2 regions of the Halobacillus rhizosphaerae genome follow, and region 1 is predicted to be linked to the other one. Evidence: a T-box and tRNA genes for the amino acid it is inferred to sense, from the RefSeq annotation. Region 1 holds a T-box; the other holds one or more tRNA genes.
What was found. A T-box is a leader RNA that pairs with one kind of tRNA and senses whether it is charged. The one in region 1 lies ahead of ileS (isoleucine--tRNA ligase), so its partner is inferred to be a tRNA-Ile.

Region 1 (16,011 bases):
ATTTCTAGCCAGTTCAGGATTCGTTCCAAATTGAACGCCGCCTTCCTTCACATTTGGGCAGGATATATTAAGCTCCACTGCACTTACCTTTGAACTGGATATTTTTCTTGCTACTGCCACGTATTCTTCTACTGTACTACCAGCAACATTGGCAATGATCGGAGTTTGATAGTTTTCCAAAAACGGTAATTCACTGGCCATAATCGAGTCTACTCCTGGGTTTTGCAAGCCGATCGCATTAAGCATTCCACTTGCAGTCTCAGCGACCCTGGGAGTTTTATTTCCAAATCTCTGCTCGCCTGTGGCTGCTTTTATAATGATCGCACCAAGAATAGATAAGTCGTAAAACTGAGAATACTCACGTCCAAATCCAAAGCAGCCTGACGCTGGCATAACAGGATTTTCCAGAGAAAGCCCTGGAAGATTTACTGATATATTCATGTAAGAATCACCTCGTCCGGTTTAAATACAGGGCCGTCACAGCAAATCTTCCGGTACCCCTTATCATCGTTGGATGGCACGACACAAGCGAAGCAGGCACCGATTCCACACCCCATGCGTTCTTCGATGGAAATGTATCCTGGTAAATCAGATAATTGCTCCTTTACCGACTGGAGCATTACCGTTGGTCCACAGGAGAAAAACGTGTCGACTTTTTCCTTAAGATTAGCCGTTATATCCGTCACAAACCCTTTTGTCCCCAGACTGCCATCATTCGTCGTGACGTAAACTTTCCCCAGTTCTTGAAATTGTTCTTGAAAAAATGCGTCTTCCGCGCTTTGAAATCCAATAACACTAGTTATTGCTACGTCCCTTTTATGAAGTTCTTTAGCTAAGTAATAGAGAGGTGGAACCCCGATCCCTCCTCCTACGAGTAAAGCACGTTTTGTCGTCAGCTGATCGAGTGGATACCCTCGGCCGCCCGGGCCGAGGACATCTATTTTCTCACCTGGTTTCTTTTTGCTTAAAGCATCTGTGCCTTTTCCCATGACTTTATAAAGCAGAGTCATATTTTCCACGTCTTTATCCACGTCTGCAATCGAAACCGGACGTCTTAAGAAATAATCCTGACTCACCTGAATATGGACAAATTGCCCTGGTTCTCGCACGTGTTTCACTATTTCTCCAGCTAGTACAAGCAAAAACGTGTCTCTCGCTATTTTCTTGTGCTCGACGATCTCCATCCATTCTCTATTCATCATTGAAACAACGCCTCTTTCGCTTGTATGGTTCTGGCAGTGAAAGTCATGGCATCGATCACATCCACAATGGTTTTAGCGGTATCCAGGCTGGTCAAACAAGCAATTCCGTGTTCTACCGCTTCACGGCGAATTCTAAATCCATCGGTACGAGCCCGTCTCCCTTTATTTAGTGTGTTCACTACGAATTGCACTGACCCGCTTTGAATCAGGTCAATAACATCTCTCTGTTCGGATCCCACTTTACCTACAGCCTCAACCGGTAGACCTGCTTCTTCAATCGTATGAGCGCTGCCCTCTGTTGCGAATAACTGAAAACCTAATTGATAGAAGGTTCGAGCAATATCAAGCATTTCTGTTTTATCCTTATCAGCTACGGTCAGCAGCACAGAACCTTGAGTCGGAATTTTCAGACCTGCTGCAGTCATTCCTTTGTATAAAGCTTTCTCAAGGGTTTGGTCATATCCAATGACTTCACCCGTCGATTTCATTTCGGGTCCCAGGGTGATATCTACGCTTCTCAGCTTCTCAAATGAAAACACGGGAACTTTGACATATACACCGTCTGGTTTTACGGCAACGCCAGAAGTATAGCCAAGATCGGCGAGCGTTTCACCGAGAATAACTTTCGTTGCGATTTTCGCCATAGTTACACCCGTAATTTTACTTAAGAATGGAACCGTCCGGCTTGCTCGCGGATTTACTTCAAGTACGTAAGCTGTATCATCCTTGACGACAAACTGAATATTAATTAATCCCTTCATATTCAGCTCTGAGGCGATTTTAGTCGTAGCTTCAATACACTCTTGCTCCAGTTTCCTTGTAAGTCTTTGAGTAGGATATACAGCCATAGAGTCTCCTGAGTGCACCCCGGCCCGTTCGATGTGTTCCATAATACCCGGGATGACCACGTCAGTCCCATCTGTAATAGCATCTACTTCAATCTCCATTCCAGTAATGTATTTATCTATTAAAATAGGATGACCATTGTGAACCTTCACATTTTCTTGCATATATTGAAGCAGCTCATCCTCTGAATAAACAATTTCCATCGCCCTGCCCCCAAGGACATACGACGGTCTGACTACCACCGGATAACCAATGTTTGTAGCTGCAGCTACTGCTTCTTGTTCACTAGTTACACTTTCCCCGCCAGGTTTAGCTATTTCCAGCTTGTTCAGCAGCTGTTCAAATAAATCCCGGTCTTCCGTTTGGTTGATGGCATCCATAGTGGTGCCTAGAATGTTCACTCCGAATCGATTTAAACCTTCAACTAGATTAATGGCAGTTTGGCCGCCAAATTGAACGATGACCCCTTCAGGTTTCTCTAAATCTATCACGTGCATCACATCTTCAAGCGTTAAGGGTTCAAAATAAAGCTTATCCGATACACTAAAATCCGTCGATACGGTCTCAGGATTGTTATTCATAATGATGGCTTCATAGCCCATTTCTTTTAGAGCAAGCACAGAATGAACCGTGGCATAATCAAATTCTACCCCTTGGCCAATGCGGATCGGGCCGGAGCCGATGACGAGCACTTTCTTGCTTGCTGTGACGATCGATTCGTTCTCCTCTTCATAACTGCTGTAGAAATAAGGCGTTTCTGAGACAAATTCTCCCGCACACGTATCGACCATTTTATAAACAGGACGAATGTTCTGCTCTCGGCGGTACTGAGTGATTTCATCGCTTTCCATTTTTAGTATGCGAGCCATTTGCAAGTCAGAGAATCCGGCTTCCTTCACTTGTTTCACCATGTCATATTGCAGCCCTTGTTCCTTCAGTTCAGCTTCGAGCTTGATGACTGTTGCCAGCTTGTTTAAAAAGAAGGGATCAATCCCTGTTTTTTGATGAATGTCTTCAACAGATACATTCTTTCGAAAAGCTTCTGCAAGCACAAAGATCCGTTCGTCATCGGCTGTTTTCATTCTTTCCAATAAATCTTCAGCTGATGTATCTGTGATGGACTCCAAATAGAGCTCTTCCGTTTCTCCTTCTAAAGATCGCACACCCTTTAGGAGCGATTCTTCCATCGTTCTGCCAATCGCCATAATTTCTCCCGTTGCTTTCATTTGTGTGCCAAGCTTTCGGTTTCCTTTGGCAAACTTATCAAACGGCCAGCGTGGAATCTTGGTAACCACATAGTCGAGAGCTGGTTCAAAGCAAGCATAAGTAGTTCCTGTAATGGGGTTTTTAATTTCATCCAAGGTCATGCCGACAGCAATTTTTGCGGCAAGCTTTGCAATTGGATAGCCCGTAGCTTTGGAGGCAAGAGCTGATGATCGGCTTACACGCGGATTTACTTCGATAATATAATACTGGAAACTGTCAGGATCAATGGCAAGCTGCACATTGCACCCTCCTTCAATCTCCAAAGCTCTTATAATATCCAGGGAAGCATTTCTCAACATTTGATATTCGCGGTCACTCAGCGTCTGAGAAGGAGCGACTACAATGGAGTCCCCAGTATGAACGCCTACTGGATCAAAGTTTTCCATATTACACACAACGATCGCATGGTCATTACCATCCCGCATGACCTCATATTCAATTTCTTTAAAACCAGCAATGTTCTTTTCAATCAAACACTGGTGGACAGGAGACATGGAAAGACCATTACGTGCCGTTTCTCTCAGTTCTGCTTCGCTATAACACATTCCTCCGCCGGCTCCACCCATTGTGTAAGCAGGTCTGACAATGACCGGATACCCAATCCTGTCAGCAAATTGCAAGGACTCTTCCACTGTACTTACGATCTCACTATCAGGGACAGGCTGCTTCATCTCATGCATAAGTGAGCGGAATTTTTCTCGGTCTTCTGCTCGTTCAATTGCATCTAAAGGACTACCTAGTAGTTCTACGGCATATTCCTTTAAGATTCCTGATTCGCTTAACTCTACAGCTAAATTTAAAGCGGTCTGGCCGCCGAGTGTGGGAAGAATCGCATCAGGTTTTTCTTTTCGAACAATTTTAGATAAAAATTCCAGCGTAAGCGGCTCCATATATACTTCATCTGCAAAAGTATGGTCTGTCATAATGGTTGCAGGGTTAGAGTTGGCCAGAATAACTTCATAACCTTCTTCTTTCAGAGATTGACAGGCTTGAGTACCTGAATAGTCAAACTCTGCAGCCTGTCCGATAGTTATAGGTCCTGATCCAATGACTAGAATTCGTTTTATATCTGTACGTTTAGGCATGTGGAGCCCTCCTTCTTTTTCGCTTGTTCGTCTGTAATTCTTTGGAGAAAATTATCAAATAGATAAGCGGTATCTTCAGGTCCAGGCGAGCTTTCCGGATGATATTGAACAGAAAATACATTAAAGCGATTATGCTCCAATCCTTCGACGGTCTCATCATTTAAGGAAACCTGAGTTAATGTTAATTTTGTTTGGGTTAAAGAATCTGGATCTACTGCATACCCATGATTTTGGGAGGTAATAGAGGTGCGGCCGGTTTGCAAATCTTTCACTGGCTGATTTATGCCCCGATGTCCGAATTTCATTTTTTTCGTATTTGCTCCAGCGGCTAACGCAATGAGCTGATGGCCGAGGCAAATCCCGAATATGGGTACACTTCCCATGAGTTTGCCAATCGTTTGGATCGCTTCCGGAACATCTTTAGGGTCTCCCGGACCATTAGAGAGCATCACTCCATCAGGACGAAGCCGCTCTATTTCTTCTGCGGAGGTGTGATAGGGAACGACAGTAACGTGACAATTTCTTCTAGTAAATTCACGCAATATCCCGTGCTTCATTCCAAAATCAATGAGGACAATCCTATATCCTCTGCCTGGAACGACATAAGGTTTGACGGTAGAGACTTGTTTGACCTGATCACGAGCGAGCGGAGTATCTTCCATTGCTTGCAGCACTTGTTCGACTGGCCGGTCAATGGAAGTAAGCATGGCCTTCATCGTCCCATGTTTACGAATAATTTTTGTAAGTTTGCGTGTATCAATTCCGCTTATTCCGGGAATTCTTTTAGCTTTTAAATAATCATCTAATGTTTCTTCGCTTCTGAAGTTGGAAGGATGCTCACAATGCTCTTTGACCACAACTCCCAGAATGGCTGGATCAACCGTCTCAAAATCATCTCGGTTTATTCCATAATTTCCGACCAGCGGGTAAGTAAACGTCACTATTTGCCCACAGTAGGATGGATCTGAAATGACTTCCTGATAGCCTGTCATTCCCGTATTAAACACGATTTCCCCCATCGTTTCTCTGTTGCTTCCGAAGCCTTTTCCTACAAATGTCGTACCATCCTCAAGAACGAGTTGTTTCATCATTATTCTCCTCCCATACTATTTTTCCATTAACGATTGTCATAACTGGAAACCCTTGTACTTCCCAACCGTGAAAAGGACTGTTTTTTCCTTTAGATACCAACGCATGACGATCTATGTTCTTCGTGGATTCAAGATCTATAATGGTGAGGTCTGCTAATTCTCCTGCTTGCAGCCTGCCATAAGGTAAATGAAAAATTTCACTTGGACGTATGGTTAACCAATCAATAAGCTGCTCTATGGTGGCTGTTCCGCGTTTAACAAAATAAGAATATAACAGCGGGAAAGCTGTTTCCAGGCCGGTAATTCCAAATGGAGACTTAAGAAATCCTTGTTGTTTTTCTTCTTCTGTGTGTGGAGCATGATCAGTCGCGATACAGTCAATAGTTCCGTCTAATAGCCCGTCAATTAGAGCTTGCTGATCTTCAACAGACCTCAGTGGCGGATTCATTTTAAAGAGAGCATTATCTGATGGGATGGAGTTTTCATTTAACAGCAGATGATGAGGCGTTACTTCTGCAGTCACATGAATGCCTGCCCGCTTAGCATCTCTAATAACTCGAACCGACTCCTTCGTAGAAACGTGACAAACGTGATAGTGGCAGCCGGAAGCTTCAGCAAGAAGTACATCTCTTGCTATATGAACGGATTCTGCAATATTGGGAATTCCAGGAACATTCAGCTTTTCATTTACTAATCCTTCATGAGCCACTCCGCCATACACGAGTGAATTGTCTTCGCAATGAGCAACGATCGCTTTATTTTGCTTTTTAGCAGCTAACATTGCTTCATACATTTGGCCGGCACTTTGAACACCGACCCCATCATCCGTAAAGGCAAATGCTCCTTCTTCAGCCAAAGCCTTCATATCTACCATCTCATTCCCAAGCTGCCGGGTCGTAATCGATGCATAAGGCAAGACTCGCACATAAGCATCTTGTTTAATTTTATCTATTAAAGCTGCCATCGTTTCTGCTTTATCAGGCACTGGTCTTGTATTCGGCATGGCACATACAGTGGTAAAACCGCCTTTAGCGGCAGCTTGCGTACCGGTTGCGATGGTTTCCTTTGCTTCACCGCCTGGTTCTCTCAGGTGAATGTGAACATCAACAAATCCAGCAGAGATTAAATTTCCCTTCACATCCATGACCTGATCTGCTTCTTCTTCTATCTTTTCGCCGATTGCTTTGATCTTCTCTTCCTCTATTAGAACTTCACAAGGATATAACTTTCCTTCAGTTAATCGTTTTCCATTCACTAATTTAATTGTCATGCCGTTCCCTCCTCAAGTAGATGCCGGATCAGGGCCATTCTAACCGTGACCCCGTTCGTCATTTGTCTGAAAATCCTGGATTTACTGGATTCAACGAGTGACTCTTCAATTTCCACCCCTCGATTAACAGGGGCAGGGTGGAGAATGATCGATTCCTTCCTCATCCTCGCTTCCCGTTCTATTGTTAAGCCATAGTCTTCTAAATACTGGGTCGTTTTGCATACTCCTTCATGACGTTCATGCTGGATTCTCAACAGCATGAGGACATCACACATGTCCACAGCTTCATCTATGGATATGTAATCTTCTGAGATCGTATCGTCTCTCCACTCTGGTTTGGCCACAAAATAAACATCTGCTCCCAGCCTTGCCAGTGCGTAAGCATTTGATCTTGCTACTCTGCTGTGTTTAATGTCACCAGCAATCACAACCTTCAGGCCTTCAAAACTTGCAAACTCATCTTTAATCGTATACAGATCGAGCAGTGATTGCGTTGGGTGTTCTCCGGTGCCGTCTCCCGCATTAATTACGGAGATCGATAATTGCTCCGCCACTTTTGAAAGCAGCCCGGTTTCAGATTGTCTGACAACTGCAAGTTTCACTCCAAGGGCTTCTAATGTTCTTAAGGTATCATAGAGACTCTCTCCTTTAGTTAAGCTGGATTCTTTCTCATCCAGTTCAACTACATCGAGACCAAGTCGTTTCTCCGCCATGTAAAAACTGTTTTTCGTCCTTGTACTCGGTTCAAGAAAAATATTTGCAGCAAAAAGATCGGGATAAGTCACAGAGAGATCTCCATTTTCAATTGATTTGGCCAATTTAAAGATTTTTTCCAACTGCAGGTTCGATAGTTCTCTCATGGAAAGTAAATGTTTCATAATTCTCTCCCTCTCCTTTTTTCCAAGGCGTTGTCATTTTGTTAAATTAATTCACCGTAACTTAGTTCCGCAGCCGATTGCCCACGAAAAAACGCAGCACCCCCGGGTGTGGGGGTGCTGCGTTTGCATAACAAACGAGCTAAACCCTGCTACACCCTTCGAAGCCTCTCCGGACCTCTTTAAAACGTGTATTGGTTCAGTTACGCTGCGCCATCTCTATCTTCTTGCTGATCATCTAATTCTGGAGCTTTAAACATATTCCCATTCCCCTGGCTCTTTTCTCTACCAGGCAAAATTAAATTCAGGACAATGCCGATGATTGCCGCTAAGGCCATTCCCGCTACTTCAACATTTCCTGCTTTAATCATGGCACCTCCAACGCCAATCACAAGGATGACGGAGGAAATAATTAAATTTCTTTTTTCACCAAGGTCGACTTGATTGTCGATCAGCATCCTCAGCCCGCTCGAAGCAATAATTCCGAATAATAGAATGGATACTCCACCCATTACAGCCGGAGGAATTGAGCTGATGACTGCTGTCACCATACCAATAAACCCAAAGAATATTGCAATAACAGCTGCTCCGCCTATTACAAACACGCTGTATACTCTAGTAATAGCAAGTACGCCAATGTTCTCGCCATAGGTTGTATTCGGAGGACCGCCAAGCATAGAAGCAATCATAGTCGCTACTCCATCACCAAGAATGGAGAAGTTCAGACCTGGTTCCTTTAAGAAATTTTTCCCAACCACTTTAGAAAGCACCATTTGATCTCCTGTATGTTCGGTAATGGTAACAAGAGCAAAGGGCATCATAAAGAAGACAATTTTCCAGCTAAAGACATCAAGTGGCGAAAAGTCTACGAAAGGAATAACGAATTCCGGCATTTGAAACAGGTTTCCGAAGAAGTCCCCTACTGAACTTGATGAAGCCAGAGAGGCCCATTCTGCTTGAATTCCACTTGTATCCACAATGCCTTGGGTAAGGGCAAACAAATATCCCCCAATGATTCCAAATAATATCGGTAACAAAGAGAAAAATCCTTTAAAATAAATCGAGGCAATGATGGTAATGCCCAAGGTGACCAGGGCTACTATAAAATGATGAAGGCTATAGATGTTTTCTTCTTTACCCGGGAGATACATGGCCATGTCAATAGCCGTGGATGCTAATCCCAGTCCAATAACTATAATGACGGGACCGACAACCACTGGGGGCAGAATGTTCATGAGCCATTTTAATCCGAATAATGATATGAGTAGAGCAATGATTCCGTATACTAATCCTGCAAAGAAACTGCCGACCATAGCCCCAGCTACACCACTTGACTTCGATACTTCAACGATTGGATAGATAAAGGCAAAGCTCGAGCCAAGATACGCAGGAATCTTTCCTCTGGTTATGGCTAGATAGGCAAGCGTTCCTGTCCCGCTTGATACTAAAGCTACAGAAGGCGAAAGCCCTGTTAGAAATGGGACAAGAATGGTAGCCCCAAACATTGCAAATAAGTGCTGTAAACTTAACACCAGCCATTTATGTTTCGCTGGTATATCATGAATTCCTAATACTGCGTTTTTCTGGGTCATGGTAAGATTCCTCCTTTATGCATAAAAAAAACCTCTTTGCTTAAAAGTGCGCAAAGAGGCAGACGCGGATCCGCGCCAACAACTTACGACCTTCTAAGCCTCACTGGACTTCCTATTAAAGGTGTAATTCGTGTTTATTTTTCAAATATCATGACATGGTCCTGATCATCGGTTTCCGTTAAAGTAACGGTTACGACTTCGTCCTGAGATGTCGGAACATTCTTCCCAACATAGTCAGCTCGAATGGGCAGTTCTCTATGCCCCCGGTCCACTAAAACAGCCAATTGAATTTGAGATGGTCTTCCATGGTCCATCAGTGCGTCCATTGCGGCACGCACCGTCCGACCTGTATATAACACATCATCTACAAGGATGACTTTTTTTCCATCAATATCTGTTTTTATATTTGTTTCTTTCAACTCAGGCTCTGCCTGCTCCTTATTAGGGGTCAAATCATCACGATAAAGCGTTATATCCAACTCTCCATCAGGCAGCTGGCCGCCTTCAATGTCCTGTATTTTTTGCTTTATACGTTCCGCAATCGGCACGCCTCTCGTTTTAATTCCGACTAACACGAGATCCTCAATTCCTTTATTCTTTTCAATGATCTCATGAGATATTCTCGTTAATGCTCTTCTAATCGCAGCATCATCTAACACTGTGGCCTTTTGTTTCAAGATATCACCCTTTCCTTATCACAATCTTAAGCGCATGCGCCTTGGATAGCAGCTTATGTTACGAGCAGCCAGGCGCTGAATGCAGCCTCACACGGCAAGAATTTATTTACATCCAAACATAGTTTCCTAGAGATAAAAAAACCCTTTTTCTTCATGAAGACAGAAAAAGGGTGTAAAGATACAACTTTTGTATCATCGCCGTTCCCTTCTCAGCCTCACGGGACTGTTCTTAAAGGTGCATTAAATTCTATGATTTATTATGTCAAATAAGTTTTAGCTTGTCAACGCCGTTTTTCTAAAAAAGCGATCATATCTTTGAAATCCTGAGGAGGTTCGACTTCAAATTGCATCCATTCCCCTGTACCGGGATGTTTAAAGCCTATTGATTTAGCATGAAGAGCTTGTCCGTCTAAATCTAACGTTTTCCGAGGCCCGTATTTCGGATCTCCAGCCAGCGGATGATTGATATACCGCATATGAACACGTATTTGGTGAGTTCTTCCGGTCTCAAGCGTACACTCTACGTAAGTAAAATCTTCGAAATGCTCCATCACCCTAAAATGGGTAACCGCTTCTCGTCCGCCTTCAACGACAGCCATCCGCTGGCGGTCTTTAGGATCTCTGCCAATCGGTGCGTCAATCGTGCCATACTCATGAGAGATCATCCCGTGTACAACTGCCACGTATTTTCTTTCTACTGATTTACCAGAAAGTTGTTCGACTAATGACTGATGGGCACGGTCATTCTTAGCCACCATTAATAACCCGCTTGTATCTTTATCAATACGATGCACGATCCCCGGTCTTTCGACACCATTGATTCCGGACAGATCATTGCAATGATAAAGAAGCGCGTTAACAAGCGTACCACCCTCGTGACCCGCAGAAGGATGAACGACCATTCCAGAAGGCTTGTTCACTACTAGAACATCTTCATCCTCATAAATGATTTCTATAGGAATATTCTCGGGAGCAAGATCCAGCGGCTTTGGCTCAGGGATACTCCAAGTGATGGTATCTCCTTGCTGAACTTTATAATTATTTTTTACTGCCTCTCCGTTAACAAGAACAAAGTCTTCTTGCAGCCAACCTTGGATTTGCGAACGTGAAGCATCCGTAATGACTTCAGAGAGAAGTTTATCAATTCTTTTTGACTGATCACTTTCAAGTACTTGATACTGTTCACTCAATTGCGTTTACTTCCTTTCTTCCTGCTTTCATCGACAAGAGTGGCGATCATAATTAAAATGACTCCGACTACAAGGGATGAATCGGCAACATTAAAAATTGGATAATCGTAATTAAAAATGTATACATCAATAAAGTCTACAACCTCTTTGCGAATCATTCGGTCCAGAAAATTGCCAATTGCCCCAGCTAAAATGAGAGATAAGGCAATTCCTACCCATTTACTTCGCTTGGCGTATTGCTGTAAATAATAGATAACCACGATAATTACGACTATAGTAATTAAATAAAAGAACCACATCTGTCCGGCTAATATTCCCCAGGCAGCCCCGGTATTCCGATGAGAAGTTAGATATAAAAAGTTATCAATTAAAGGAATGCTTTCTCGATATTCCATCGAGTGGACGATCATCCATTTCGTTAACTGGTCCAATCCAATAATTACAATAGCGATAAGATAATACACGTACATAAGCGGCCTCCAAGTTTTATTTTCCTTTGCCATTGTACCATAAATCACACGGCTTCGTTACGAGGAAGAGTGCTAGCACTAGGAAGAAGCAAGACCAATTCGATCGATCATATAGGTGTACCATATGAACTCCATGCCCCAGAGACTGGAAGCAGCCTCAACCTGCAACAGTTACCTACATTAAATAAATTTCCCTTTTATCCTAAGGATGAAAAAGGTACCGCTTATTGCGGCACCTTTGTGGTTTTACACCTGATAATGTTCTTTTACAACAGCTGCACAGCGTAAACACAATGAAGGATGTTCTTCATCCTTGCCCACGTTCTCAGAAGCTACCCAGCAGCGTTCACACTTTTCACCTGGATGCTTTTCAACAGCAACATCCACATACTGATAAGCTTCTGCTCCTTCCGCCTGACCTTTCACTGTCACTCCTGAAACGATCAATAACTGTTGTAAGTGATCAATTCCTTCTAACAACCTGCGCGTTTGGTCATCTTTAGGCACAAGAGTTACTTTTGCTTCCAGTGACTTGCCGATTACTTTCTCGTTCCGTGCTTTTTCCAGAGCTTTCAAAACATCGTCACGAACTTCCATAAAGTGGTCCCATTTTCGGACAAGAGACTGATCAGCTAACAGTTCAGCTTCAGGCATATCCGACAACTGGACACTTAACACTTCGTCCCCAGGTAGATAGCTCCATACCTCGTCTGTAGTATGAGGAATAATTGGCGCCATTACCTGCACTAATGCCTTTAATGTCTTGTAATAAACGGTTTGAATACTCCGGCGTGAATGATGATCTTCTGCTTCAATGTAGAGGATATCTTTCGCAAAATCCAAATAGAACGAGCTTAAATCGATCGTACAGAAGTTATGAACTTTATTATAAACGACAGAAAATTCATATGCCTCATACGCATGGCGAGTGTCCTTCACTAATTGGTTTAAGCGATGAAGCATATAGCGATCCACTTCCTGCAGGTTGCTGTCTTCAACTGCATCCTGCGCCGGATCAAAATCATGCAGATTTCCTAATAAAAAACGGAAAGTATTGCGGATTTTACGATATACTTCTGCCACTTGTTTCAAGATCGGATCCGAAATACGCACATCTGCCTGGTAGTCCGCAGAGGCCACCCATAACCGAATAATATCAGCCCCAAGCTGCTTCATTACTTTATCAGGTATAATGACATTGCCGAGCGACTTACTCATTTTTCTACCGTCGCCATCTAGAGCAAACCCATGACTCAAGATTCCTTTAAAAGGAGCTTTCCCTGTAACCGCTACAGCGGTGGACAAGGAGGAATTAAACCAGCCTCGGTATTGATCAGAGCCTTCCAAATATAAGTCAGCGGGACGCTGCAGATCTTCACGCTGTTCCAATACAGATTGATGAGAAGAACCGGAATCAAACCAAACATCCATAATGTCCGTTTCTTTAGTAAATTTACCATTCGGACTATGTTCAGAAGTAAATCCTTCAGGGAGGAGATCTTCCGCTACTTTCTCAAACCATATGTTTGACCCATGTTTACGGAACAGCCCAGCGACATGTTGGATGGTTTCATCTGTAATAATCGGTGTTTCATCCTCGGCATAAAATACAGGGATGGGCACTCCCCAGGATCTTTGTCTGGAAATGCACCAGTCTTCACGGTCACGTACCATGTTATACAATCGCGTTTCTCCCCATTTAGGTGTCCATTCCACTTGCTGAATTTCTTTTAAAAGCTCTTCACGAAAATCTTTGATCGAAGCAAACCATTGGTCTGTGGCACGGAAAATTGTCGGTTTCTTCGTTCTCCAGTCGTGAGGGTAAGAGTGTGTAATAAATTCGAGTTTCTCTAAAGCGCCAGCTTCATCCAGCTTCTCAGTAATTGGCTTATTCGCCTGGTCATAGAATAACCCTTCAAACCCAGGAGCTTCTTCCGTAAAGACTCCTTTGTAATCCACAGGACATAACACATCAAGACCGTATTGTTTACCAACCCAGAAGTCATCTTCCCCGTGGCCTGGAGCGGTGTGCACACATCCTGTTCCGCCATCAGCAGTTACGTGGTCTCCCAGGACTACGAGAGATTCCCGATCATAAATTGGGTGTTGAGCCGTCACTCGATCAGCTTCTTTCCCTTTAAATACTTTAAGGACTTCATAGTTTGTCCATTCTAATTTCTCTGCCACTTCTTCCAGAAGGTCTTGAGCAATGATAAATTTATCTTCTCCTGTTTTCACCACAGCATAATCATAAGCAGGGTTAAGAGCAATCCCTAAATTTGAAGGGATCGTCCACGGAGTAGTGGTCCAGATGATGAATTTCTCATCCCCAGCAAGGAGATCTTTTCCATCTTTCACGCTGAAACTAACATAAATGGAAGGTGAACGCTTATCTTGATATTCAATTTCCGCTTCTGCAAGAGCAGATTCTGAAGAAGGCGACCAGAATACGGGCTTTAATCCTTTATATATATATTCTTTTTTCGCCATTTCTCCAAACACCTTGATCTGCTCTGCTTCGTAGTCTTTATTTAATGAAATATAAGGATGGTCCCAATCCCCTCGGACACCCATACGCTTAAATTCATTTCTCTGGTTATCTAGCTGCCCCATGGCATACTCGGCGCATTTTTGCCGAAATTCGGATATACTCATTTTCTTGCGATCGACTTTCTTTTTTGCAAGTGCAGACTCGATCGGCAGACCATGAGTGTCCCATCCTGGCACATAAGGAGCATGATAACCTGTCATCGATTTATAGCGTACGATAAAATCTTTCAAAGACTTGTTTAAGGCATGCCCCATATGCAGGCTGCCATTTGCATAAGGCGGTCCATCATGAAGGACAAACAACGGGCGATCTTTTGTCCGCTCCTGGACCTGGTGATAAATATCCTCTTGTTCCCATTTTTTTTGAATTTCAGGCTCACGATTCGGCAAATTACCACGCATCGGAAATTCAGTTTTAGGCATTAATAAAGTCTCTTTATAATTCATAGCTTATTTCCTCCTTCATATATTACAAAAAAAGGTCTTCTCATCCCTTAAAGGGACGAGAAGACCTCGCGTTACCACCCTGATAGAATGTGCACGAAAGCACAATCCACTTGTCCTATTCGTATCGTGAATGACTCGATTACATCTACTATACGGTTCGATATAATTACTCGAGGGTGATCTTCTACTTAAGAGGTGCTCCGGCCTTCCACCATCGCCGGATCGCTGTGCATGCATAGCCCAGAAAGTGTACTCTCCCTGTCAACGTGTTCTTATATAGTTATGTTCTTGAATTATATGTAATTCAAAGAAGACCGTCAAGAATTATGACGTGCCAGTTCCTTTTCAACTTCCTCTTTATCATCAATTTTGGTATCAAATAAATGGTCCCAGTCATCATTATCAATCATATCCACCTGGGCTTCTACAAGCATACGGAGTCTCATCTTAAATACTTTGGCCTGTTTTTTCATATCTTCCACTTCGACCGCCACACTGCGCGACTTTTGAAGAGCTTCATTTATTATTCTATCTGCATTTTTTTCTGCTTCTTTAATAATAAGCTTGGACTCTTTATTGGCGTTCGTTTTCACTTCTTCTGCTGTTTCCTGAGCTACCAGAATCGATTTGTTCAAGGTCGTCTCGATATTATTAAAGTGGCCGAGCCGTTCATTTAATTGGTCAACTTCACGCTCTAATTCCTTACGCTGGCGAATCACCATTTCATAATCCTTAATGACTTGGTCCAAAAATTCATTTACTTCGTCTTCATCAAATCCCCTGAACCCACGGGTGAATTCTTTATTATGAATATCTAATGGTGTTAAAGGCACACCAGCCACCTCCTTAAGTAATCGATACAAATTTTCCCTGTTAGTATTCTTTCGACACAAAAAACTGAAATCCTTCTCTAATTTCTGGATTTAAATTAATTTTGCTGTCGTTATTTTAAATTTATCTTTTTTAGTTTTCCCATGAATCTCCACAATCTTGCTTCTACCTTTACCACGCACGCTCAGAAGATCCCCTTCCTGGAGAAGAAAAGAGGGACTCTCTACTGTCCGAAAATTCACTTTCACAATTCCACTATCAATATGGAGACTCGCTTTATTACGGGACAATCCATAAATTTCTTTAACGACCACATCGAGTCTTAAGGAAGATAGTGTAGAATCTCTTGTCTGCCATTGCTCATGACTCTCCAATAAGCAAGAGAAATCTTTTTCCTCAAAGAGCACATTCGCTTTTTTCACACCCGTTAAATTCATTCGAATATAATCGCTTATTTCATTTCCAGTTATGATTTGAATTCGACCATCACGTACGATTAAATCTCCCATTTTCTCTCTGCGAATGCCAAGCGACATAAAAGCACCAAGAACGTCTCGATGCTCTAAATTAATAAATTTATCAGGATAGGAAGCTTCCAGCAGCACCAGCTGATAATCTT
Region 2 (16,011 bases), on a different contig from region 1:
CCGAAAAATCCTGTTGAGAATCAAGAAGCAGAACAGGCACCGGAACATGGTGACGAAATGGAACAAGTAACCGAAGAGGAAGAACTCGAGGAACTTGATGATTCCGTTGCTGATGAACAAGAAGAGATAGAACTAGACGACGATGATGATTTCGTGGAACTGGAAAATCGCAATCCTGCTGAACCCGTGTATGGGGAAAGCTACGAGGAAGAATTTGCCGCGGAAGCTGCTGCCGTTCCAATAAATGATCCAATGGAAAACGATGAAGAAAAAGAAACGATAATGAATAGCGAAGTTAATCCAGCTATGGGATGGCTTGGTTTGACAGTCAGCATCCTTTCCTTTTTCTTTGCACCGCTTATTTTAGGCGCTGCAGGTATAATCCTTGGGGTTGTAGCTAAACGGCAGAATGCAGATACACTTGGAAACATGGCGATAATAGTCAGTATTATTTCCATTTTGTTTTCTCTGTTTTTTGCACCGTTTTATAATTTCTTCTAGATCAAAAAAAAGGGTGGGCCCATTTCTGGGTCCACCCTTTAATTATGCCTGACCTTGCTTTTCTTTTTCCTTCTCAAGGCGCTCTTTCTCATAATGCTCTTCAGCAAGTTTGTCGACTTCTTTTTTCAATTCATCTACCATGATATCTTCAGGAACTTTACGGATGATTTCACCATGTCTGAAGAGTAATCCTTCACCACGGGCACCAGCAATTCCAATGTCTGCTTCTCTTGCTTCACCAGGACCATTCACTGCACAGCCGAGTACAGCAACTTTAATAGGTGCTTTGATCGTTTGGATATACTCTTCCACTTCATTAGCAATCGAAATTAAATCAATTTCAATCCGGCCGCAAGTAGGGCAGGAAATGAGTGTAGCCGCGTTAGACGCTAAACCAAATGATTTTAGAAGCTCTCTAGCTACTTTAACCTCTTCAACTGGGTCCGCGCTTAAACTGATGCGGAGAGTACTGCCAATACCTTTGCTTAAAATAGCTCCTAGACCGGCAGCACTTTTTACTGTTCCGGCAAAAAGTGTACCGGATTCTGTGATTCCTAAGTGAAGTGGATAGGAAATCGCTTCCGCTGCTTTTTCGTAAGCTTCGATAGCGAGTTTCACATCAGAAGCTTTTAAGGAAACAATAATGTCGTGAAAGTCCAAGTCTTCTAATATTTTGATGTGGTGCAGAGCACTTTCCACCATACCGTCAGCTGTAGGATAACCATACTTTTCAAGAATGTGTTTTTCCAGAGAACCGGCATTGACACCAATCCGGATAGGTACACCCTTGGCTTTTGCTGCTTGAACGACAGCTTCTACTTTCTCACGCTTCCCGATATTCCCAGGGTTGATACGAATCTTATCAGCGCCGCCTTCAATAGCTTTGAGGGCTTTCTTGTAATCGAAATGAATATCAACTACTAATGGAATATTAATCCGCTTTTTGATTTCAGGAATTGCATCCGCAGCTCTGTCATCTGGACATGCAACACGGACTACCTGGCAGCCTGCTTCCTCCAGACGTTTAATTTCAGCGACAGTCGCTTCAACATCATGGGTTTTCGTAGTAGTCATGGATTGAATAACAACTTGATCAGAACCGCCTATAGTTAAATCTCCGACCTTAACGGGCCGAGTGTCTTTTCTGTGCGTAATTGCCATTTTAAACCGCTCCTTTATAAGTTCACAAAAAGGTATGCTTTACTCATTACCATCCCTAATTATAAGGGCTTTGATCAAAAATGAGAAGCTAAGTTGCTCGAAATCGAACAATAAACATGTAAAAATCGTGTAAAGAGAAAAATGCAAACTTGATTCTACTCTAAAACTGCTTAACAAATTATATCATGGGGAATGATTAGAATAAAACGAAACATTTGGGACTCTTAAACCGTACATATATAAAGAACTATTTGATGAGGGGATGTGAAATCATGGATCTACTCTCTTATGACTGGATTGCTTTATTTATTACAATGCTTGGGACCATGTTTTTATTTGGGGAGCTGCTCGTTAATATGAGAGGTATCTTTGCAGTAATGGGCCTTGGCTTTATTACTGTATATTTTTCCTCCTTTCTTGCACCTCATATGGTGATTATTATGATGATTGTTTATCTGCTTGGTTTAGTGTTAATTATCGTTGACGGGAAATTAGTAAATGATGGAACTCTTTCTACCATCGGAATTATTTCTATGGTTATTGCTGTCGGTTTAAGTGCACCGAACTGGGTCGCAGGATTGTACAGTATTATTGGAGTTATACTAGGTGCGGCAGCTTCTCTGTTATTTCTTAAAGTATTTAAACGAAGAGATATGTGGACAAAGTTAACGCTAATGGATTCGCTTTCTTCAGAGAGGGGTTATAATTCGATGAAGGAAACCTATTCTAGCTTAGTTGGTAAAACAGGCAGAGCTTTAACTAATATGCGTCCGGTGGGCACTATTGTGATTGAGGAAGAAGAATTTAGTGCAGTATCAAATGGTCAATGGATTTTTAAGGATGAGGAATTAAAGGTTGTATCCGTAGACGGCACAAAGATATTAGTAAAGAAAATCTCAAGCGATCATACCCAAAGTGTTTAAATCCTTGATAAAAAATAAAGATCTGAGAAAAAATACAATAAAATAGGATTAATTAAAAAACCCGAACCTTTGATTTACGCTGGTTCGGTTTTTTTGAGCATTAATATAAAATTCACTTGTATATTTTAAGTTTGGATTACCGGAGTTCTCTTGAAGGAATGTTTCGGTAAACAGGAGAGAACAAGTGAGGTTTATTTTCCTCGGTTTGCTCGCAACAAGCTATCTAAAATCAGTTTTTAAAATTTTTTCAGCACGACTCAGCACCCCTATTTAAAAATCGTCTGAATAATCCATAATTGGAGTGATTTTATACTGGAATGTAAACTTAATGTAAATATCTCAAATATAACTTTACAAATAAAAAACAATTCGTTAATAATGAGTAGGGTGTAAAAAAAGAGAAAACACGAAAGCACATAAACCTTGGATGGAAAAAGAAAGGGTGGGAGAAGTTTTGGATATCGACATTCAACAGATGATATTTGAATTTGCCGGCGGCCTGGGTATCTTCTTATTTGGGATCAAGTATATGGGAGACGGCTTACAAAAGGTAGCTGGGGACCGATTACGTGATTTACTGGATCGTTTTACGAAGAATCCATTTATGGGAGTCGTTGCCGGTGCGGTAGTAACGATGTTGATTCAAAGTAGTTCTACAACTACAGTTTTGACAGTAGGACTCGTTAATGCAGGGTTTATGACCTTTCGACAAGCGATCGGGGTTATCATGGGAGCAAATATAGGAACGACCATGACGGCTTTTATTATCGGGGTCGATATTAAAGAATATGGTTTGCCGATTTTAGCAGTAGGGGCCATATTAATCTTTTTCTTTAAGAATAAAAAAGTGACTTATTTAGGACAAACCATTTTCGGTCTAGGATCTTTGTTTTTTGGATTAGAAACGATGAGCGCCGGGATGAAACCTTTACGCACATTAGACGCTTTCCATGAACTAACTTTAAATATGAGTGACAATCCTATTCTCGGAGTAATTATAGGGACTGTTTTTACTGTAATTGTACAAAGTTCCAGTGCAACTATAGGAATACTGCAGGGGTTATTTGGACAAGGTCTGGTAGATTTAAAGGCAGCTTTGCCTGTTTTATTTGGAGATAATATAGGAACAACGATTACGGCTGTATTAGCAGCAATAGGAGCGAGTATTGGAGCTAAGCGAGCGGCACTTGTCCACGTTATTTTTAATATTTTAGGTGCGACAATCTTTCTGCTGATTTTGGTTCCTTTTGAAAAATATGTTGCATGGCTGCAGAAGTCTCTGGATTTAGGTCCCGAAATGACTTTAGCTTTTGCTCATGGATCCTTTAACATCGCCAATATGGTTCTTCAATTTCCATTGATAGGTTTTCTAGCCTGGCTAGTTATACGGCTGATTCCTGGAGACGATAAATTAATTGAATTTAAACCGCAGCATTTGGACCCTATATTCATCGAACAGTCTCCTTCTTTAGCTTTAGACCAAGCCAAAGAGGAAGTTATTCGTATGGGTGAATATGCTTATAAAGGTCTTGAGGAAACCAATCTTTATTTAAATAATAAACAACAAAAACACTCAGAAATTGCGATGCAGATTGAAGACGCTCTAAATAATCTGGACCGGAAAATTACGGATTATTTAGTAGAGTTATCGCAAGCTTCATTAACAGATGAAGAAAGCCATAAACACTCGGCACTGATGGATTCGGTACGGGATTTAGAACGAATTGGAGACCACTTTGAGAATATTATTGAATTGATCGACTATAAAAATTCCAATAAGGTTGATTTAACTGAGCAAGCGCAGGAAGATTTAAATACCATGTTTGACCTCACCCTTATGACCGTGAAGCAAGCGAATAGGTCTTTAGAAAATATGGATAGAGAAGAAGCGTTAGCTGTGGTTCAAAAAGAAAATGAATTGGATCGTATGGAGCGTACCTATCGAAAGAAACATATTATTCGTTTAAATGAAGGTTTGTGTTCAGGTCAAGCTGGAATCGTTTTTGTAGATATGCTGAGCAATTTAGAGCGAATTGGAGATCATGCGGTAAATATCGCTGAAGAAGTACTTGGAGAAAAAGAGAGTTTATAATAATAACCGGGACTGCTTTAGGAAATCCAGGGCAGTCTCGATTATGTTTTTAAAAAAACCCTTGAAAGCAAATGGTTCACATGCTATATTATTTTTGTCGCTATTATTGCTAAGCAATTTATTGTTGACTAGTTATCTGCATCGTGTTATATTAATAAGCGTCGCTTCAAGAAGAAAAGCGACCTAATCCTCATTGTGGCGGTGTAGCTCAGCTGGCTAGAGCGTACGGTTCATACCCGTGAGGTCGGGGGTTCGATCCCCTCCGCCGCTACCAAGTTATTTGTTATACATATTCAAATGCAGTTTTTTCATTATGGCGGTTGTGGCGAAGTGGTTAACGCACCGGATTGTGGTTCCGGCACGCATGGGTTCGATCCCCATCAGTCGCCCCATAGTGGACCCTTAGCTCAGCTGGTTAGAGCTATCGGCTCATAACCGATCGGTCGCAGGTTCGAGTCCTGCAGGGTCCACCAATGAATACGGAGGAGTACCCAAGTTCGGCTGAAGGGAGCGGTCTTGAAAACCGCCAGGGGCTTTACGGCCCGCGGGGGTTCGAATCCCTCCTCCTCCGCCATTCTTACTTAGTGGTCAGCTTCTCGTATACATCCAATTAAATAAGCGGCTCGGTAGCTCAGTCGGTAGAGCAACGGACTGAAAATCCGTGTGTCGGCGGTTCGATTCCGTCCCGAGCCACCATTTTGAACAAGCAGAGAAGCTTGTTTTTTTTATGTTTAATTATTGTTGTACCGGGAAATTACATTATCGAAAGCGAAATAAAGCTTTTTACTTCTATGCATTAAATTTGCAAGTGAAAATTCTGTTTGGTAATGTAACAAATAGGGAGAGGCGTGGTTACACGGTCTTCTTACATACCAAATTAAAGGAGGAGTTATACTATGGCTAAATTTGAACTGCCAGAATTACCTTACGCTTATGATGCACTAGCACCAACTATTGATAAGGACACGATGAACATCCACCATACGAAACACCATAATGGTTATGTGACGAAGTTGAACAATGCATTGGAAGGTCATGCTGATCTTCAGGATAAATCATTGGAGCAGCTTCTAGCTAACAATCTTGAAGCAGTGCCAGAGGATATCCGTACAGCGGTTCGCCGTAATGGCGGAGGGCATGCTAACCATGAATTGTTCTGGACGATCATGTCTCCTAATGGAGGCGGCGAGCCGACTGGTGAACTGGCTTCAGCAATCAATGATACATTTGGAAGCTTTGATCAATTTAAAGAGAAGTTTGAAGCTACTGGTGCTGGCCGTTTCGGTTCAGGCTGGGCTTGGCTTGTAGTGAATAATGGAAACCTGGAAGTCATTGATACTTTAAATCAGGATTCTCCAATTATGGAAGGTAAAACTCCTGTTTTAGGTCTTGATGTTTGGGAGCATGCGTACTACCTAAATTATCAAAACCGTCGTCCTGACTATATCTCTGCTTTCTGGAACGTAGTCAACTGGGAAGAAGTTGCTAAACGTTTTGAAGCAGCAAAATAAGACAGAATGATCTCGAGAGATCCAGTTCAAAAACTGGGTCTCTCTTTTTGTATATCTCCTTTTGTTCTGCCTACACTAAGTACAGAAGACAAAGGAGATTTTATTATGGTGAGGATGATCAACGCGTGGCTGAGCCGCGAAGAAGTATCGAAAGATTTAATCCTGTTGCTATTGATAGGCGGTCTATACTCGCTTGGAATATTTCTTTCGAGTACTTTTGTAAATATTTACTTATGGAAACAATCCAATAGTTATACGGATATTGCCCTCTACAATTTAAGCATCTATATTTTACAGCCACTCACGTTTATCGTGGCGGGGAAATGTGCCAAGAAGATCGACAGGGTCATCGTATTACGAACCGGCGTAACCGTCCTCTCTTTATTCTTCTTAACGGTATTATTAGTGGGAGAGAGAGCGGCTACCTTCAATATTATGCTGGGTTCTTTGTTAGGAATAGGATACGGTTTCTACTGGCTTGCGTACAATGTACTTACCTTTGAAATTACCGAACCTGAAACACGCGATTTTTTCAATGGTTTTCTTGGGGTCTTACAATCACTAGGAGGGATGACAGGTCCGTTACTCGCTGGTTTAGTTATTTCACGAATGAATAACTTGACGGGATATACGGTTATATTTGCTATTTCGTTCGGTCTGTTTATCCTTGCGGTACTTGTCAGCCTTGGTTTGTCCAGGAGGAAAGCAAAAGGGAACTTTTCTTTTCGGCGAATCATCGATGAGCGGCATAACAATGTGAACTGGAAAAGAATTTTGCACGCCCATGTTTCTCAAGGGTTTAGAGAAGGAACATTTTTATTCGCTGTGTCCATATGGATTTTCTTGATTACACGCGATGAACTATCGCTTGGAGTGTTTAATCTTGTCTATTCTGGATGTTCCTTTCTGTTCTACTTTTTAGTGGGGAAATGGATTAAACCGAGAAGAAGGAAGAAAGCAATCTTCATAGCGGGATTATCGTTGTATTTATCGGTTCTTATTTTGTTAATTAGTGATAATATGTCCCTGTTGTTACTCTATGGGGGAATCGCGGGAATATTTTTTCCGGTACTTTACGTTCCATATATATCATTAACTTACGATGTAATCGGTAAATCTTGGAATGCAGGGGAGATGAGAATCGAATACATTGTAGTGCGTGAATTATTTTTAAATACAGGGAGAGTTTTGTCTATTGTTATCTTTCTGATTTCAATTTCGCTTATTCCTCCTGAAACTGGGCTCCCTTATATATTGCTCATAGTAGGTGGCGGTCACTTTATGATTTATTTCTTTATTAAAGATATAGATACGACAGCTATGAGTGCGATTAGAAACTGAAACTTTTTCTTTTTCCTGCTCGTCTATATATAGCAGAGTAAAAGATGTTATAATATAGAAGCAATTTTTTAGAATAAGGGAGAGGAAGACCTTATGGGGAAAAATAAAAAGAAAAGCCAAAAGAAAAAATCCCATATGCCTTTACGGCTTAACATAGTATTTTTTATCGTGTTTATCTTATTTGCGGTACTGATCTTGCAGTTAGGCGTTGTTCAAATACTGAATGGGGAAGAAGCACAGAAGAAAATAGACAGAACAGAGAATACCACCACGAATATCCCGGTGCCTCGCGGTGAAATGTATGATCGTTATGGAAGAGTGATTGTAGATAATCAACCGCTGTATTCTATTACATACACCCCGCCCAAAGGGGTACAGGCAGCTGACAGGCTTGCATTAGCTAAACAGCTATCTCAATATATTCAAATGGATACAGATAATCTGACATCGAGAAACTTAAAAGAATATTATTTTCTTCAGAATAGAAAAGAAGTTCAGGAACGTACGGAGGATGCTGTAACAGATGATATGGATAACGGTGATGTCTATCAGCTGCAACTGGACAGTATAAAGAAAAGTGAAATTAATTCTTATGGTAAAAAGACAAAAGAAGTCATTGCTATTAAGAAAGAGCTTGATCAAGCATCGGCCCTTTCCCCGCATGTGATTAAAAATGCGAATATTTCCGAAGAAGAATACTCCAAAGTAGCCGAACACCTTGCGAATCTTCCTGGAATCAATGTAACTTCTGACTGGGAACGATCGTACCCCTACGGAAAAACCTTCAAAAATTATGTAGGAAACATAACGACAAGACAGGAAGGGGTACCAAGGGACGACCTCGAGTACTATATGTCGCTTGACTACAGCCGTAATGACAGAGTAGGTGAAAGCGGACTGGAGCAGGAATATGAAGATGTGCTCCGGGGGATGAAGGAAAAAGTTCAATATACAACGGACAAGAAAAATAATGTCGTGGATACGAAAGTAATTAGGCAGGGGAGCCGGGGCAAAGACCTGGTGCTTACGATCGACATGGAACTGCAAGAGAAACTTGATAAGATAGTCAAAGATGAAGTAGTGAGGGCGGTAAATTTAGGGAACGGATATGTAGACAATGCAATAGCGGTATTGTCCAATCCGCAGACGGGAGAAATTCTGGGGATATCAGGGCAAACTTACAACCATGATCGGAAGAAAGGTGAACCACTGGTATCTGATACTTCCTCTCAAGCCATTTATAATGCGTATGCACCTGGATCGATTGTAAAAGGGGCAACGGTTCTAACAGCTTTTCACGAAGGAGTAATAAATACGGGGACAACCATCTATGATAAGACCTTACATTTTTATGGAGGTTTAACGAAAAGTTCCTATGCTCCTCTGCAATATGTGAATTACCTTAAAGCTCTTAGAAAGTCATCCAACGTTTTTATGTTTTATGTAGCTATGTGGCTTGGCGGAGAGCATTATGAACCTAATAAAAAACTGGATTTCAAATCAGATACTTATGAAACCTTTCTGTATGACTTTAACCAGTTCGGTTTAGGGGTAAAAACAGGAATAGATCTACCATACGAATCCACCGGAGTCATTGGGACGGATCCGAATCCCGGAAATATTCTCGACTTTGCCATCGGGCAATATAATACCTATACCGCTATGCAAATGAATCAATACGTTTCCACAATCGCAAACGGAGGGTCGAGAATACGACCTCATTTAGTAAAGGAAATTCATAATCCCGCACAAGTCGGAGATGATCTCGGGCCGGTAGAGAAAACCTATTCTCCGGACGTGTTAAATACTTTAGAGATGAGTCAAACGAATATTAATCGAGTGCAGGAAGGATTCCGCGAAGTATTTCAGCATCCGGAAGGAACGGCATACGGTACCTTCCATAAGAAAGATTATAATCCAGCAGGTAAGTCTGGGACCGCAGAGGTTACTAAATATAGGAAGACTAAAAACGGGTATCAGGCAGTAGATAGAGATTTAGAAAACTTAACTTTAGTAGGGTATGCCCCTGCTAATAACCCTGAAGTAGCAGTCACTGTATTCGTACCTTACATGAATGCAGGGTCATCGGTTCACATTAACTATGAAATCGGAGAAAAAGCACTAGATGCATACTTTGATTTGAAGAAACAAAGAGAAAAGAATGGTGTCAATATGAATTTGAACAAAAATGAAAAAGAATAGATAGCTTGTAAAGGGGCATTCCTAAAGGGAATTGCCCTTTTTTTATTCCTTAAATATCGATCATTTACAAAACCTTAACATTCGATTTATATGTACTTAAAACTTCATCGGTAGTATATGACTTGTGAGTTGGTCAAGCCAACGAAATATTTTTAGAAATATAGGGGGAAAAAGAAATGAAACGTTTTAAAAGTTTAGCACTAATGTTTGCTTTCATTCTAGTACTAGGAGCGCTTGCTGCTTGTGGAAATGGAGATTCATCCAGCAATGACAGCAGTTCTTCAGAAGATACTTCCTCTTCAGGGGAAAGCAGTTCTGACGGCGAAGCAGCTTCAGGTTCCATTGTAGTCGGCGGATCAAGCGCACTTCAGCCCCTCGCTGCAGCAGCAGCTGAGCAGTTCCAGCAGGACAACCCTGATGCACAAATCGAAGTCCAAGGCGGCGGAAGCGGTACAGGACTTTCCGAAGTAGCGGCTGGCAACTTTGACATCGGTAATGCTGACTACTTTGCAGAGTCTAAAGATGGTATTGATGCAAGTAAACTTGAAGATCATAAAGTAGCCGTTGTTGGTATGACTGCAGCAGTAAATGCTGACGCTGGTGTTACAAACCTTTCTAAAGATGACCTTATCAAAGTCTTCACAGGTAAAATTACGAACTGGAAAGACGTTGGTGGAGAAGATATGGAAATTAAACTTGTAAACCGTCCTGATGGTTCTGGTACTCGTGCTACATTCAATGAATTTGGACTAGATGGCGCGACACCTGCTGAAGGAATTACTGAAGATTCTTCTAACACAGTTAAAAAGATTATTAATGATACTCCAGGAGCTGTAGGGTACCTTGCATTCTCATACTTTGACGACAGCTCTGATTCAAAAGTTAAGAAAATGTCTATTGACGATGTAGAAGCAACAGACGAAAATGTTAAATCTGGTGAATTCCCGATCTGGGCTTACGAGCATGCTTACACGAAAGGTGAAGCTGAAGGTCTAGAAAAAGCATTCTTAGACTACATGATGAGTGATGCTATTCAAACGAACTTGGTCCCACAACAAGGTTATATTCCTGCAAGCGAAATGAAAGTTGAACGTGATGCAGAAGGTAACCAAACAGATAAATAATTTCTTAGAAACTAGATAGGGGATTTCATACAGGGTTGACTCTTTGTCATCACAATTCAACGGATTAATGAGTGGGATTACACTTGATCACTCCCGTTGAAGAAAGATGCCAAGGGTCAGCCCGTTTCCCATGATATTAGGAGGATAGCTATGTCTAACGCGAATCAAACTACAACCTCTACATCCAGCTCTACTCACCGGCTCATTAAGAGTAAGCAAGGATCAGTGAAACGGAATGAGTTGAGAGGGAAAATTGTGGTATACTCTTGCGCCATATTGATTATTGTGGCAACTCTTGCCATTACGTTATTCTTGACGTTAAAAGGACTGCAGTCTTTTGTAGTCAATGGCGTTAATGTTGGTGAATTTTTAACTGGATTGAATTGGAGCCCATCCGGAGAAGGCGACGAAATTGCCTATGGTGCCTTTCCATTCATCTTTGGTTCGTTTTCTATTACATTTCTAGCAGCAATTTTTGCCGCCCCCCTTGGCATAGGCAGTGCGATCTTCATGACCGAAATTGCAAAAAAATGGGGTCAAAAGATCTTACAGCCCGTAATAGAAATATTAGTTGGAATTCCATCTGTCGTTTATGGACTAATCGGATTAACGGTTATCGTTCCATTAATAAGAAACCATTCCAGCGGTGTAGGGTTCAGTTTATTGGCAGGTATGATTGTAGTTGGTGTAATGATTTTACCAACAGTTACGAGTATTTCTGCAGATGCACTGAAATCTATTCCCCAGGATATTAAAGACGCATCCTATGGATTAGGAGCGACACGCTGGCAGACAATTTATAAAGTCATTCTTCCAGCTGCCCTTCCGTCTCTAGCCACGGCTGTGGTATTAGGGATGGCAAGAGCCTTTGGAGAGGCGCTGGCTGTGCAGATGGTTATTGGTAACTCCAAGGCACTTCCCGAGTCTATTACTGACCAGGCAGCAACGCTGACTTCCATTATTACCCTTAGCATGGGTCATACCACTTATGGAAGTATGCACAATAACCTGCTTTGGTCACTGGGACTGATATTGTTAGTGATGTCTTATGTGTTTATCATTATCATTCGTTTCATATCCTCAAGGAGGAAGGTTTAAATGAATAGGCGTATAACGAATACAATTGCAACTTCACTGTTTATTTTATGTGCGGTTATTATGATCGCAACTTTAATCTATTTATTAGGCTACATCCTTACAAATGGACTGGCTGAAATAGACTGGTCTTTTTTAACTTCTAACTCTAGTTCTTTTCAGGCAGGCGGAGGGATAAAAAACCAGCTGTGGAATTCCTTCTATATTCTCGTAATGACTCTGCTGTTTTCAGTCCCATTAGGCGTGCTTGGAGGCATATATTTAGCAGAGTACTCCAAGCCAGGAAAGATTACGAATATTATTCGAACCAGCGTAGAAGTACTATCTTCTCTACCTTCTATAGTAGTGGGTATGTTCGGACTGCTAGTTTTTGTTCAGTACCTTGGATTAGGTTATTCCATCATTGCGGGTGCACTTGCACTGACCGTATTTAACCTGCCAGTCATTGTAAGAGTAACGGAAGATTCGATTCGTTCAGTCCCTCTAAAACAAAAAAATGCCAGCCTTGCCTTGGGAATTACTCATTGGCACACAGTGAAAACAGTGCTTGTTCCTGCTGCATTTCCGGGAATTCTAACAGGGGTAATCCTCTCTGCAGGACGAGTATTTGGTGAAGCCGCGGCTTTATTATTTACTGCCGGGTTATCTACACCAAGCTTAAATTTTGCTAACTGGAATCCTTTTGATACAACGTCGCCTTTAAATCCATTCCGGTCGGCAGAAACATTATCTGTTCACATATGGAAGGTAAATTCGCAAGGGATTATGCCGGATGTTCTTCAAATAGCTAACGGTTCGGCGGCAGTACTAATTATTTTTGTTTTGATATTTAACTTATCTGCTCGAATAATCGGCGGTCTTATATTCACGAAAATATCTGGTAAAAAGTAGGAGTTGAAGGAATTGCAAAAAGCCTATACAGATAAAGAAACAAAAGTAAAAAATGAAAACTCTTTTAAAAAAGAGAATTATGAAGTGAAAAATCAAGAAGAGAATATACCTTCCTTAATGGAAATAAATAATTTAAGTGTTTATTACGGAGATAATGAGGCAGTTAAACAGGTTTCAATGCCAATTAAAGAGAATAAGGTTACCGCGTTTATCGGTCCATCCGGCTGTGGGAAATCTACGCTGCTTAGAACGATCAACCGTATGAATGATCAAATAGATATTGCCCGTTATAAAGGCGAGATTATGTATGATGGTGTTAATTTGTTAGATAAGAAAATTGATGTGGTTTCTTTGAGAAAGGAAATCGGGATGGTTTTTCAAGAACCCAATCCATTTCCGAAACCAATCAAGACGAATATCACTCACGCGTTGAAGTTTTATAGAACGAATAAAAAAGACATGAATGAAATGGTTGAAACTTCGCTGAAACAAGCTGCTTTATGGGAAGAAGTGAAGGACCGCTTAGATAGTTCTGCCCATTCTCTTTCCGGCGGTCAGCAGCAGAGGCTTTGTATTGCCAGAGCATTAGCATTAAAACCACAAGTACTGTTATTAGATGAGCCCACTTCTGCATTAGATCCAATATCAAGTGCAAAAGTAGAAGATTTAATTATAGAGCTGAAAAAATATTATACGATTGTTATTGTTACTCATAATATGGAACAGGCTGCTCGTATCTCTGACTATACTTCCTTTATGTACAATGGGGATTTAATTGAATACGGAGATACTTCCAAAATATTTACCAATCCAAATGAACAGCGGACAGAAGATTATTTAAGAGGGAAATTCAGTTAATTTCTTCCGAGTAATTCAACTTTTTATTTATGATAATGAACACCTGCAAAAATCTTACTGGATGAAAGTAGAGGAATGAGGTTCTATGGGAAATTATTCTTATGAAGTAGAGAATTTAAACCTGTGGTATGGGGAAAATCAAGCATTATATGAAGTAAACATGAAAATACCTCAGCGCGAAGTTACGGCCATTATCGGCCCTTCCGGCTGCGGGAAATCAACATTTCTAAAGATGCTGAATCGTATGGTAGAAATGATTCCAACCGTTCGGGTTTCAGGAAACATTAAATATAATGGGGACAGTATTTTAGATAAATACCGCCCTGAAGAGTTAAGATCGAATGTTGGGATGGTTTTTCAGCATCCGAATCCATTTCCTAAGTCCATTTATGAGAATGTAATTTATGGAGTAAGGATTCAAGGCAGAAAAAGTAAAAAAGAGCTTGATCAAATCGTTGAAAAAAGCTTAAAGCAGGCAGCAATATGGGATGAAGTTAAAGACAGACTTCATACAAGTGCTAAAGGTCTATCGGGCGGACAGCAACAGCGGATTTGTATTGCACGGGCACTTGCAGTCGAACCAGATGTAATATTAATGGACGAGCCTACTTCAGCACTAGATCCCATTTCTACTTTGCGAGTAGAAGAATTAATTCAGGATCTAAAAGAGCACTATACTATTGTAGTAGTGACACACAATATGCAGCAGGCATCTCGTGTGTCTGATCAGACAGCTTTCTTTTTAAATGGAGACCTTGTGGAATTTGATAAAACAGATCTTATTTTTTCCAATCCAAAAGATAAGCGGACAGAAGATTATATTAGCGGTAAATTTGGATAATTAACAGGGGGCTATAACATGACTACACGTCGTTTTTTTACTGAAGAGCTAAATGAATTACAAGTGAAGATAGATGAACTTGCTGATGATACGAAAGAAGTACTGGAAAAAGCGGTGGACGCACTTTATAACAAAGATATAGAAGCAGCACAAGAAATTATTGATAAAGATCATATCTTTAATCAGAAGGAACAAGCTATTAATGAAACGGTCATTATTCTTATTGCTAAACAACAGCCCGTTGCTTCTGATTTACGCCGCTTAATTATTGCGATAAAGATTTCTGCAGATTTGGAAAGAATGGCCGATCACGCAAAAAATATTGCGAAGTCTACTCGTCATTTAGGTCCGGATCATACCCTTTCTGTTCATCCAGCCATACGTGAAATGGCAAAGATAGCAACAGAGATGGTGGATATTGCTCGTAAGGCGTATGATAATGAAGATATTACTCTGGCGCGGGAACTTGCCGTGAAAGATGACTACATTGATAATAAATATGGAGAAGTGACCCGTGATTTACTGGAGCAGACAGCTAATAACCCTGAACAGATTCAGCATCTTATGCAGATGGCATTCACCTCCCGTTATATTGAGAGGTTTGCTGACCATATTACGAACATTGGGGAGAGTATCTTTTACTTAGTTAAAGGTGTCTCCTACGATTTAAACGAATAAACAAGCAGGGATAGAAGGATATGGCGAGAGAAGGGCAACGGGTCCGAAGAGAGTGTGTAAAGGAAACCTTAACTTATCCAGTACGGAAAAATCCGAATGATGATGGAAGATGCCAGTAACATTTCCTCATCATTCGGATTTGATTTTAGCTGAAAGACTCCAGTCCCAGCCTTAATTCTTTATTTTTTATGTATAAGGGTGTTGGCTATTTCCTTTGGACTCATGTCTGAATTTACTTGAATCCAGCCGACTTGAATAGACCGAGTGTAATCCTTGTCTTTCATAAAGGCTTCAAAACCCTTTGCATCTGAAATAATCTCCGCCTTTTCTAGCCTTTTGCTTATCTCAGGAGAAGAAGTACCTGAAGTGATATCCATCGATAAGTAATGAATGGGGTCTTCCTGTTGCTGCTGCTTCTTAGCAGAAGAGGCGTTCGCTGTTTTAGAAAATTCTTGTGAATTCAAAACATGATAGCCGCTATTTTCAAGTGAGTTAATCATTTGTGTACGTGTTAAATTATGAGTTGGTCCAGTTTCTTCTGAATCCTTGCTTTGGTCCCAATAAGTATATCCAATTATTACTGTAGCAGTGAGTAAACCGAGAGAAAAGGCGCGAATGGTATGTTTCATTATTTCCCTCCTTCTCGGCTGAACTGCTGAAGAATGGATCTTACATCATGCTCTTCTAAATTAGTTTCTTTAGCAATGTAATGGCTCTTGTATCCTTTATTGTGCATGGATTTTACTTTATCCATAAAAGGAAGTGTGGAAGAGGCCGTTTTCTTATAAGGATT

Region 2: it has a tRNA-Ile gene. The T-box ahead of ileS (isoleucine--tRNA ligase) is inferred to sense a tRNA for this amino acid. The anticodon was not compared.

The regions. Positions count from the first base shown of each region.
Region 1 covers NZ_JAUTWQ010000019.1:2,253-18,263, forward strand. Annotated here, with positions in the region: gene Q7A53_RS17170 (dihydroorotate dehydrogenase) at 1-441, opposite strand, end outside; gene Q7A53_RS17175 (dihydroorotate dehydrogenase electron transfer subunit) at 438-1,202, opposite strand; gene carB (carbamoyl-phosphate synthase large subunit) at 1,199-4,399, opposite strand; gene Q7A53_RS17185 (carbamoyl phosphate synthase small subunit) at 4,378-5,490, opposite strand; gene Q7A53_RS17190 (dihydroorotase) at 5,468-6,760, opposite strand; gene Q7A53_RS17195 (aspartate carbamoyltransferase catalytic subunit) at 6,757-7,638, opposite strand; gene Q7A53_RS17200 (solute carrier family 23 protein) at 7,839-9,227, opposite strand; gene pyrR (bifunctional pyr operon transcriptional regulator/uracil phosphoribosyltransferase PyrR) at 9,362-9,904, opposite strand; gene Q7A53_RS17210 (RluA family pseudouridine synthase) at 10,186-11,094, opposite strand; gene lspA (signal peptidase II) at 11,091-11,564, opposite strand; gene ileS (isoleucine--tRNA ligase) at 11,811-14,561, opposite strand; T-box leader at 14,610-14,835, opposite strand; gene Q7A53_RS17225 (DivIVA domain-containing protein) at 14,879-15,394, opposite strand; gene Q7A53_RS17230 (YlmH family RNA-binding protein) at 15,485-16,011, opposite strand, start outside.
Region 2 covers NZ_JAUTWQ010000001.1:318,985-334,995, forward strand. Annotated here, with positions in the region: gene Q7A53_RS01600 (hypothetical protein) at 1-501, shown strand, start outside; gene ispG (flavodoxin-dependent (E)-4-hydroxy-3-methylbut-2-enyl-diphosphate synthase) at 544-1,662, opposite strand; gene Q7A53_RS01610 (NfeD family protein) at 1,935-2,585, shown strand; gene Q7A53_RS01615 (Na/Pi cotransporter family protein) at 3,040-4,677, shown strand; tRNA gene Q7A53_RS01620 (tRNA-Met) at 4,875-4,951, shown strand; tRNA gene Q7A53_RS01625 (tRNA-His) at 4,994-5,069, shown strand; tRNA gene Q7A53_RS01630 (tRNA-Ile) at 5,074-5,150, shown strand; tRNA gene Q7A53_RS01635 (tRNA-Ser) at 5,159-5,251, shown strand; tRNA gene Q7A53_RS01640 (tRNA-Phe) at 5,298-5,373, shown strand; gene Q7A53_RS01645 (superoxide dismutase) at 5,574-6,188, shown strand; gene Q7A53_RS01650 (MFS transporter) at 6,294-7,529, shown strand; gene Q7A53_RS01655 (peptidoglycan D,D-transpeptidase FtsI family protein) at 7,623-9,731, shown strand; gene Q7A53_RS01660 (phosphate ABC transporter substrate-binding protein) at 9,908-10,855, shown strand; gene pstC (phosphate ABC transporter permease subunit PstC) at 11,006-11,953, shown strand; gene pstA (phosphate ABC transporter permease PstA) at 11,954-12,841, shown strand; gene pstB (phosphate ABC transporter ATP-binding protein PstB) at 12,959-13,699, shown strand; gene pstB (phosphate ABC transporter ATP-binding protein PstB) at 13,785-14,540, shown strand; gene phoU (phosphate signaling complex protein PhoU) at 14,559-15,218, shown strand; gene Q7A53_RS01690 (hypothetical protein) at 15,398-15,847, opposite strand; gene Q7A53_RS01695 (hypothetical protein) at 15,847-16,011, opposite strand, start outside.